DNA from 3 places in the Ensifer sp. Root142 genome. Region 1 is predicted to be linked to each of the others. Evidence: riboswitches for the same ligand, from Rfam matches in the RefSeq annotation. Region 1 holds a riboswitch; each other region holds the start of a gene.

The links. A riboswitch is a leader RNA that binds a small molecule or an ion and turns the genes downstream of it on or off. The one in region 1 is predicted to bind thiamine pyrophosphate.
Region 2: it holds a riboswitch for thiamine pyrophosphate, as region 1 does, so the genes downstream of both, thiC (phosphomethylpyrimidine synthase ThiC) here and thiB (thiamine ABC transporter substrate binding subunit) in region 1, are expected to answer to the same signal.
Region 3: it holds a riboswitch for thiamine pyrophosphate, as region 1 does, so the genes downstream of both, thiO (glycine oxidase ThiO) here and thiB (thiamine ABC transporter substrate binding subunit) in region 1, are expected to answer to the same signal.

What each region holds. Positions count from the first base shown of each region.
Region 1 covers NZ_LMFK01000046.1:254,201-257,470, reverse strand. The annotation lists gene thiP (thiamine/thiamine pyrophosphate ABC transporter permease ThiP) at 1-1,045, opposite strand, end outside; gene thiB (thiamine ABC transporter substrate binding subunit) at 1,077-2,105, opposite strand; TPP riboswitch at 2,155-2,272, opposite strand; partial or broken gene ASD52_RS31700 (GNAT family N-acetyltransferase) at 2,407-2,890, shown strand; gene ASD52_RS31695 (thiamine diphosphokinase) at 2,977-3,270, shown strand, end outside.
Region 2 covers NZ_LMFK01000001.1:694,397-697,666, forward strand. The annotation lists gene thiC (phosphomethylpyrimidine synthase ThiC) at 89-1,912, opposite strand; TPP riboswitch at 2,007-2,138, opposite strand; gene ASD52_RS03365 (sigma-54 dependent transcriptional regulator) at 2,316-3,270, opposite strand, start outside.
Region 3 covers NZ_LMFK01000026.1:30,614-33,883, forward strand. The annotation lists gene ASD52_RS23645 (thiazole synthase) at 1-681, opposite strand, end outside; gene thiS (sulfur carrier protein ThiS) at 684-881, opposite strand; gene thiO (glycine oxidase ThiO) at 871-1,866, opposite strand; TPP riboswitch at 2,089-2,220, opposite strand; gene ASD52_RS23665 (hypothetical protein) at 3,162-3,270, opposite strand, start outside.

The sequences.
Region 1 (3,270 bases):
TGCCGGCGGCGCGGATCATCGCGGCGGCCATGGTGACGCAAAAGAATGCCGAGAGGACGGCGATGACAATGCTGGTGACGAGAGCACGATGCACGGTCGGGTCGCCGGCAAGCTTCACCAGATCCGCACGCAGGCCGGAACCGACGACGGCGATCAGCGGTGCGCCGATGAAGAGCAGCGAGAACAGGATCCAGCCGGCGTCGGACGTCCGGGAGAGGCCGGTTCCTGCATCATAGCGTCTGGAGATTTTGCCCGCGGTTGCGCTTTGTGCAGGTTCGGTCGCGACACGCGTTAGAGCCAGGAGCAGGGCTCCGGTCATGACGATCTGTAGGGCGGACAGGGCGATCGCCCGCGGCGGGTCGAAATCGAAGCGCAGCGCCTGGTAGATCGCGACCTCGATGGTGCTGGCGGCAGGCCCGCCGCCGAGCGTCAGCACCAGCGTGAAGCTGGTGGCGCAGAGCATGAAGACGAGGCCGGCAGCACCTGGCAGCAATCCCCGAAGGACCGGCCACTCGACAAAGCGGAAGAGTGCGGCTGGCGGCATGCCGAGATTGGCGGCGGTTCTCCAGTATTCCGAAGGGATGCGCTCGAGCCCGGCGAGAAAGAGACGTGCGATAAGCGGCATGTTGAAGAAGACGTGGGCGAGCAGGATGCCGAAAAGGCCGTAGATGCTGATCGGCTGCTGCAGCCCGAGGCCGGCGAGGGCGGTGTTGAGCGCGCCCTGCCGGCCCCAGATCTCGATCAGCCCGAGCGCGCCGACAAGCACGGGCAGGCCGAGCGGCAGGGCCATCACCCGCAGAACCCAGACGCGGCCGGGAAAGCTCGGCCGGCGCGCAAGCGCCCGTGCGATCGGGATGGCAAGAACAACGGAAAGCAGCGTCGAAAGGCTCGCCTGCAGCAAGGTGAAGCGCGTTACCCGCCAGATATAGGCATCGAACAGCACGCTGTTGCCGAAGTCACCGCTCTGGAGCAAAAGGGCTGCAATCGCCAGGCCGACAAACAGCAGGATACCGCCGAGACTTAAAGTCCCGGCGGTCATCGTGATGCGATTTTCGGCAGGCGCGAACAAATGCGCCTCAGTTCTTGCTAATGGCGGCCAGCCATTCGTCGATCCAGGCCTTGCGGTTCGCCGCCACCTCTTCCGACGGCAGCAGGAAAGTCTTCTCCGGATTGACCAGCTTGCTAAAAGCCTCCGGCAGCGGCTCCTTGGTCGCCGCGACCGGCATCATCCAGTTGGTCGTCGGAATGATCGACTGGAACTCCGGGCCGGTCATGAAGGCGAGAAACTGCTTGGCAAGCTCCGGCTCCTTGGCGCTCTTGGTCATGCCGGCAACTTCGATCTGGATGTAGTGACCTTCCGAGAATTCGGCCGCCTGGTAGCGGTCGGTGTTTTCCGCCACCATGTGGTAGGCGGGCGACGTGGTGTAGGAAAGCACCATCGGCGCTTCGCCCTTGGTGAAGAGGCCATAGGCTTCCGACCAGCCCGGCGTTACGGTCAGTACCCTGTCCTTGAGCTTGGCCCAGGCGGCGCCGGCTTCGTCGCCATAGACGGCCTTGACCCAGAGAAGCAGACCGAGGCCCGGCGTCGAGGTGCGCGGATCCTCGATGACGATCTTCTGAGAGGCGTCGCCTTCGACCAGTTCCTTCAGGCTCTTCGGCGGCGTCTTCAAGGTCTGGGTGTCGTAGACGACGGCGAAATGGCCGTAGTCATAGGGAAGGAAGGTGTCGTCGGTGAAGTCGCCGGGTACCTTGACGTTGGCAGGCTCGATGCCGTGCGGCGCGAAGAAGCCGGTGGCCTTGGCCTCGGCGACGAGGTTTGTATCGAGGCCGAGCACGATGTCGGCCTTGGAGGCCGCGCCTTCGAGCTTGAGGCGGGTCAGAAGCTCGACGCCATCGGCGACGCCGACATAGGTGACCTTGCATTCGCAGGTCTTCTCGAAAGCTTCGGCGACCTTGGCACCCGGCCCCCATTCGGTGATGAAGCTTTCATAGGTGTAGACGGTCAGCGTCTTGTCGGCAGCAACGGCATTGGCCGCGAAGACAAGTCCTGCCGTCGCGGCAAGCGCTAGCCGGCTAAGAACCTTGAGTTGCGATGAATTGGACATGGCAGGCACCTCTCCCTAAAAATGATGTTGCATGGGAAAAGGGCGTATCGATCCGATCGCGTCTAATCCCTCCGCCGGTATGAGCCGGATCAGGTTCCGCGGGTTGGCGTTCAACGCCTCTCAGCCTTCGGCCGCCATGCGGTCGGAAGGCACCCCGTTAGAGCGGGTAGAGATTTACCGCCGAGCCGGTTTGATGGCAAGCGAAGTTTGAGGACGGCAAAAGCGCCCGCCCCGCATTTTCGCGCCGCGGCGCATGGGGTAAAATCGTCGGCAGAGTTTGCAGACGCCGAAGGAGCCTGCGATGACTGACATGCTCGTTCGCCTTTATGCACTGCCGGCACAAGCGAGATCACCGCTTGCTGACGGTATCGGCATTCACCGCGCAATGGCACCCGAACGAAGCTTGTTGTTCCCTGGATCGAGCAGACATTTGGCTCCGGCTGGGCGGGCGAGGCGGAGGCGGCCTTCAGATCGACGCCGACGTGCATGCACATCGCGGTGTTCGAGGACCGGATCGTCGGCTTTGCCTGCCACGATGTCACAGCGCTCGGTTTCTTCGGGCCGACGGGCGTCGACGAGGCCATGCGCGGACGGGGATCGGCGAGGCGCTCTTGCGCGTGAGCCTGACGGCGATGCGTGACGCAGGCTACGGTTACGCCATCATCGGCGGCGTCGGCCCGGCCGAATTCTACCGACGCACGGTCGGCGCCATCGAGATCCCCGATTCCAACCCCGGGATCTATGCGGAGATGCTGTTTCCCGATACCTTGCCCGAAGATCACTGACAACGAGGACGCAAAATCGCCGGATCGCGCCCTTGTTCGGTTTTCTTGCTTTTCCTTGCCCGTGCCTTTGCGCTATGGGCTTTGCCATGGCCCGATCCACCTTCACCATTCTGCTCGGCGGTGCACTGACCCCGACCGATCGCCTTGCGCGCCAGCTCGCAGGCAGCCGCTTCGTTGCGGCCGATGGCGGCATGCGGCATGCGCGGGTGCTATCCGTGACCCCCGACGTCTGGGTGGGCGATTTCGATTCGACCGAGGAGGCGCTGCTCGCGGAATTTGCCGATGTCCCGCGCGAGCCCTATCCCGCCGCCAAGGCTGCGACCGATGGCGAAATCGCTGTCGAGGCGGCGCTGTCGCGTGGCGCCGAAGCCTTGATCTTT
Region 2 (3,270 bases), on a different contig from region 1:
TGACGAAGAGATGGGCCATTGCGTAAAGAGTGCCGGAGCCCGCCGGGCGCCAGAAGGGGCGGGGTTGCCGCCCCTTCTGGCGTGATCGTTATCCCCGAACTTCTGCCTCGCTGTCGACCGGCATATAGAGGTCGCCACCTTCACGATACTTGGCCGCCATCGCTTGAAACCCTTCCTTCTGCGCCTCGGCGCGGATGTCGTGCGAGATCCGCATCGAGCAGAACTTCGGCCCGCACATGGAGCAAAAATGCGCGACCTTGTGCGCCTCCTTCGGCAAGGTTTCGTCGTGGAAGGAGCGGGCGGTTTCCGGATCGAGCGACAGGTTGAACTGGTCCTCCCAGCGGAACTCGAAGCGGGCGCGCGACAGGGCGTCGTCGCGCGTGCGGGCCGCCGGGTGCCCCTTGGCGAGATCGGCGGCATGGGCCGCGATCTTGTAGGTGATGACGCCCACCTTGACGTCGTTGCGGTCGGGAAGCCCCAGATGTTCCTTCGGTGTCACATAGCAGAGCATGGCCGTGCCGAACCAGCCGATCATCGCGGCACCGATGCCCGAGGTGATGTGGTCGTAGCCCGGGGCGATGTCGGTCGTCAGGGGCCCAAGCGTATAGAACGGCGCCTCGCCACAGACAGCGAGCTGCTTGTCCATGTTTTCCTTGATCTTGTGCATCGGCACGTGGCCAGGCCCCTCGATCATCACCTGGCAGTCTTTCGCCCAGGCGATCTTCGTCAGCTCGCCCAGCGTTTCCAGTTCGGCAAATTGCGCCGCGTCATTGGCATCGGCGATCGACCCCGGACGCAGGCCGTCGCCGAGCGAAAACGAGACGTCATAGGCGCGGCAGATGTCGCAGATCTCTTCGAAGTGCTCGTAGAGAAAGCTCTCCTTGTGGTGGTGCAGGCACCATTTCGCCATGATCGAGCCGCCGCGCGAGACGATGCCGGTGACCCGGTCGACCGTCAGCGGGATATAGTGCAGCCGGACACCGGCATGGATGGTGAAGTAGTCGACCCCCTGTTCCGCCTGCTCGATCAGCGTATCGCGATAGACTTCCCAGCTCAGATCCTCGGCGATGCCGTTGACCTTTTCCAGCGCCTGGTAGAGCGGCACGGTGCCGATCGGCACGGGCGAGTTGCGGATGATCCATTCGCGGATGTTGTGAATGTTGCGGCCGGTCGACAGGTCCATGACCGTGTCTGCGCCCCAGCGGGTCGCCCAGACCATCTTCTCCACTTCCTCGGCCATCGACGAAGTGACGGCGGAGTTGCCGATATTGGCATTGATCTTCACCAGGAAATTCCGGCCGATGATCATCGGCTCGGACTCCGGGTGGTTGATGTTGGCCGGAAGCACGGCGCGACCGCTGGCGATCTCCTGGCGGACGAATTCGGGGGTGACGTGATCGGGGATATGGGCACCAAAGCTTTCGCCGTCGCGTAGCGTGACGCGTGCAGCGTCGCGGCCAAGGTTCTCGCGGATGGCGACGAACTCCATCTCGGGCGTGATGATGCCGGCCCGCGCATAGGCAAGCTGCGTCACCGCGCGCCGCCCGGTCGCGCGCAAGGGCGCGTGGCGGAAGGGAAAGGTCGGCGTCAGCCGGTCGCCGGAGGCAAAGCCGTTGTCTTCCGGCCGCACGTCGCGTCCGTCATAGGCTTCGACATCACCGCGAGCGATGATCCAGTTGCGGCGCGGTCGTGGCAAACCGTCCTCGATGCGGATGTTGGCATCTTCTACGGTGTAGGGACCGGAGGCGTCGTAGACGGTGACCGGCGGCTCGCCCGACGTCGGGTGCAGGGTGATTTCGCGCATGGGAACGCGGATGTCGGGATGGATCGTGCCTGGCTTGTAGACCTTTTTCGAGGCGGGAAGCGGGCCTTTTGTGACCGAGAGTTCTGCGGTTTTGGTGGCAATATTCATGATGAGGCTCCAAGTTTGCGGTTGGAGACCCAGTTCTGAAGCCGGAAGGAAAAGACATGTTTGCCTGAAATTCCGCGCGAATGACGGAATCGTGGCGTCAATGTCTGCACCGTCCCTACGCCAGTATGAACTGGATCAGGTTCAACGGGTCACTGCGCCTCGGTCGGCAAAGCCGATCCGCCCAGCAGTATCTCAGCCCCTTGACGGGACCCCCCTGGTGAATGCCTAGAGATAGCCATCGATCCGGATGCGCCGTCAAGCGTTAATCCGAAGGTTGCGTGTCAGGCCTGTTGATTGCCCGGTAGAGCGTTTCCGGATGAGACGAAGCCGCGGGCACGCTCGTTCTTTTCGTTTTTACGCATTTCCTGACGGAAAACCGCTCCGCACTTTTCCTGGAAATGCGCTAGCGGCCGGACTTCTCTGATCCCCGGCGATCGGCATAATCCGCACGGTTGATGCCGTGCCGCTGCAGCTTGTCATAGAAGGTCTTGCGCGGAATGCCGAGCGCTTCGATCGTCGCCTTGACGTCGCCGTGCTGCGCCCGCAGCGCTTCTTTCAGAATTTCCGCCTCGTAGCGCTCGATCCGCTCGGGCAGGCCGGCACTGGTCGGCGCCGCGGCAATCGGTTGGCCGAGCGAACCTTCGACGCCAAGGGCAACGCGCTCGGCGAAGTGCGAGAGCTCGCGCACATTGCCCGGCCAGGAATGAGACCTCAGATAGTGGCTGACGGCCAGCGAAAGCGTCGGCACGTCGCGCTTGAAACGCTCGGCTGCCCGCGTCAGGAAATGCGAGAAGAGAAGGGGGATATCGTCCCGGCGTTCGCGCAGCGGCGGGATCGACAGGGTGACGACGTTCAGCCGGAAATAGAGATCCTCGCGAAAATCGCCCCGCTGGGCCGGGTCGCCGAGGTCGATCTTGGCCGCGGCGATGACCCGAATATCGACGGGGCGCACGATATTGGTGCCAAGCGGCGTGATCTCACGGGCTTCAAGCACTCGCAGCATCTTGACCTGCGTTGCCGGCGGCATCGCCTCGATCTCATCGAGGAAAAGCGTGCCGCCGCTCGCATGCTCGATACGGCCGACGCGCTTCTTCAGGGCACCGGTGAAGGCGCCGGGCTCGTGGCCGAAAAGCTCGCTCTCGATTACCGTTTCCGGCAGTGCGCCGCAGTTCAGCGCCACGAAGTTGCCGTTGCGGCGCCGGCTCCAATTGTGCAGCAGCGTCGCCACCACCTCCTTGCCGCTGCCGGTTTCGCCGGCAACAAGCACATCCACGTCGGTGTCGGCGATATGCCGCAAGGTCTGGCGCAGCCGTTCCATGACCGGTGTCTGGCCAATCAGCGGCAGGCTCTCACCGGCG
Region 3 (3,270 bases), on a different contig from region 1:
CTCGATCGCCTTGGCAAAACCCGATGCCATCACGGCCGGATTTCCGGCACCGGCCACCGCCGTATTCAGGAGCACGGCATCGAAACCGAGCTCCATCACCGTGGTTGCATGCGAAGGGCGGCCGATGCCCGCATCGACAATCAGAGGCACGTCCGGGAAGTGTGCGCGCATCGACCTCAAGGCGGACAGGTTTTGTGGCCCCATGGCACTGCCGATCGGAGCACACCAGGGCATCAACACGCGGCAGCCAGCCTCCAGCAGGCGCTCGGCAACGACCAGATCGTCGGTCGTATAGGGAAAGATCTCGAAGCCTTCGTTTGAAAGGATCTGTGCGGCTTCGACCAGCGCGAACACATCCGGCTGCAATGTGTCGTGATTGCCGATCACTTCGAGCTTGATCCAGTTCGTCTTGAAAACCTCGCGCGCCATCTTAGCAGTGAGCACCGCCTCCTTGGTGGTGTGGCAGCCGGCGGTGTTCGGCAGTATTTTCGTCCCGAGCTCGCGGATCAGTTCGAAAAACGCACCTCCGGCTTTGCCGCCGGCCGTCTCTCTCCTCAACGAGACCGTGATGATTTGTGTCCCTGAAGCCCGCACCGCGTCCGAAAGCACGGCTGGAGATGGATAGCCCGCTGTGCCCAGGAGCAGTCGGGAGGTGATTTCCGTGTCGTAGACTTGCAGCATGGTCAGCCACCTTTCATGGGCGAGAGAATTTCGATGCGATCATGATCGCCTAAGCGCCATCGATCGCGGTCGGCCGCGTGAACGAGTTCGCCGTTGACAGCGGTCGCCAGCCAGCTTCCTTCATAGTCGAGTGCAGCCATCAGTTCGGCGAGCGTCGAGCAGGCGACCTCGTGCTCTTCGCCATTGACGTTAAGGTTCATCATAGAACTCCGATCTGTGGTCCGGGTTGAGCAGAAGTTCGGCAACGTCGTGCGCAAGAGCCGGCGAGAGCAGGAAACCATGCCGATACATACCGTTCACGGAATAGATCGAACCGCTTTTCGTGATCCTTGGCAGATTGTCGGGGTAGGCGGGGCGAATGCCAGTTCCGGTTTCGGTGATCTGCGCTTCGCCGAAGGCCGGGTGCAGGGCGTAGGCTGCGTTTAAGAGCTCCATCAGCGACCGTGCAGTGATAGGACCGGACAATTCGCTCTCTATCATTGTTGCCCCGACCATGAAGACGCCCTGGCGGCGTGGAACGACATAGATGGGGTGTCGAGGATGCAGGAAGCGCACTGGACGCGACAGTTGAATGTCGCCGGTGCGCAGATAGAGCATCTCGCCACGCACGCCCCGCAGTGCTGCGTCATCCGGGAGCCTGGCAGGGCCTGTGCAGTCAATATGCGAATCGACACGGCGATCGACGGTGGCATCGGTCGCCTGGCCGAAATGAAAACGCACCCCCATGGCCATTAATGTGTCATGGAGTGAAGACAGCGCCTCTCTCGGATCGAGATGCGCTTCCCTCGGGAAGTGGAGTGCACGAGAAAAACGGCCGGCGAGATCGGGTTCCAGTTCGGCTATCTGGTCGGCATCAAGCCATCTGTGCCCTTTGGTTCGCGCCGCGAAGCGATCGAGCTCGCGTGTATCGCGCGCGGCGGCGACGACAAGTGTCCCCTCTTGCACGACCTTGTCGGGCAGCGCCGTCTTCCACCACTCGATGGCTGTCGCGCCGACGCGTTCGACTTTCTCGTCGGCACTTTCGCGCTCACACCAGGGCGCCAGCATGCCGCCGGCAAACCAGGATGCGCCGGCGCCAATCCGTTTTGAACGTTCGAAGACGTCGACCTCAATGCCGCGTCGCGCCAGTTCGTATGAGGTGACAAGGCCGACGACACCCGCTCCGTTGATCAGCACCTGCCTCATTTGGCAGCCGTTCGAGCTGTTACCTGGCCGGAGCTGTAGGGCCATTCATCCATGCGCCGCACCGCTAACGGGCGTCGATGTTGCCGTCTATGTCCGCGGTTTGGCTCGTGTACGACATCTGAAAAAACCATTGGTCGGCTCCAACCTTGACGTTTGGAGACCCAGATCTTGGCGCTGGAAAGATAGAGACACGTCCACGCGATCGCAAAGGAGCTGTCGCAACTGCCGTCGTTCCCACCGTCCCTACGCCAGCATGAACTGGATCAGGTTCAACGGGTCATTGCGCTGCGGTCGAAAGAGCCGATCCGCCCAGCAATATCTCAGCCCCTTGTCGGGACTCCCCTGGTGAATGAACCGAGTTGAACGGCCAATGCCGTGCTTTGTCAAGCGTTGTTAGTCTATTTCCAACGGGGCTAAAGCGTCATCCACATACCTTAGACTCAACGCGTATCGCGCCGAGAGGAGCAACATGAGCCGGCGCATCAATGCGGCGGGCCTCGCGCTCGTCTAGCGGCGGGAAGGCATCAAGGAGCATGCGTTTAGTAGAAAAGGCGCTGCAGCGTGAGTTTTGCTCTCAGGCAAGTGGAGGCATCGTCTGCCCCACAACAATCAATGGTCTCGAATGTTCTCAAGCGATTCCTTTCTCGCTTCTTCATTGATGTCGCTCAGAGACCTTTCATGGTTGGTGCCGTTCCTGGAAGTGACACACATTTCCCAAGCACACCGTCGTGTCCGCCTGCGCGGGCGCGCCCGAGGCGATGAGAGCCACGGCGATTCATGCAGTTCGACCATTTCTCCTCAGTAGGGCGCCGTCCTGGAGCCATGAGTTTCCCCCGTTTTTGAGTGGTTCACGGTGCAAGCCCGGTCGGAAAATGGCCAGCATCCAATAAAAAGGAATCCGAATGGCGCCATATCTGTGCAGAAAATTCGCTCGGCCGCGAAAGGGCGGTCAATGCAAGCAACTTCACCTCCGTCATGGTCGCGCTCGATCGCTATGGCGACATGTTTGGTCTCGATAAGTCCCGTCGCCTGCTGCTCGCAGCACGGACATGAACGTGCCGACTTCCGATTCTATCGCGAGGTCTGGGGACCGACGCCGGCGCTGAATTAACGAGCACATGCATATCGGATCGGGCCTCGGATCCGGAATATTTTCAGCTGTCTCTGGGGCATCTCGATGACGGCGTGGCCGTTGCGCGGCCACGCTGACCGGAGTATGCCTGGCGTAGTGTGATCCCAGTCGAGGGCCGAGAGTGGGGCAGCGCGTCACTCTGCGGTGTTGAGCAACACATCGCCTAGTGCAGCATACTGGTCGGTTGCTGTTCGCTCTGAATTCGACGTGTTGGGCTCGCCCGCCTACAGAACCAGCGACCGCACTCTGTTAACGCCAACTCATCCGTATTG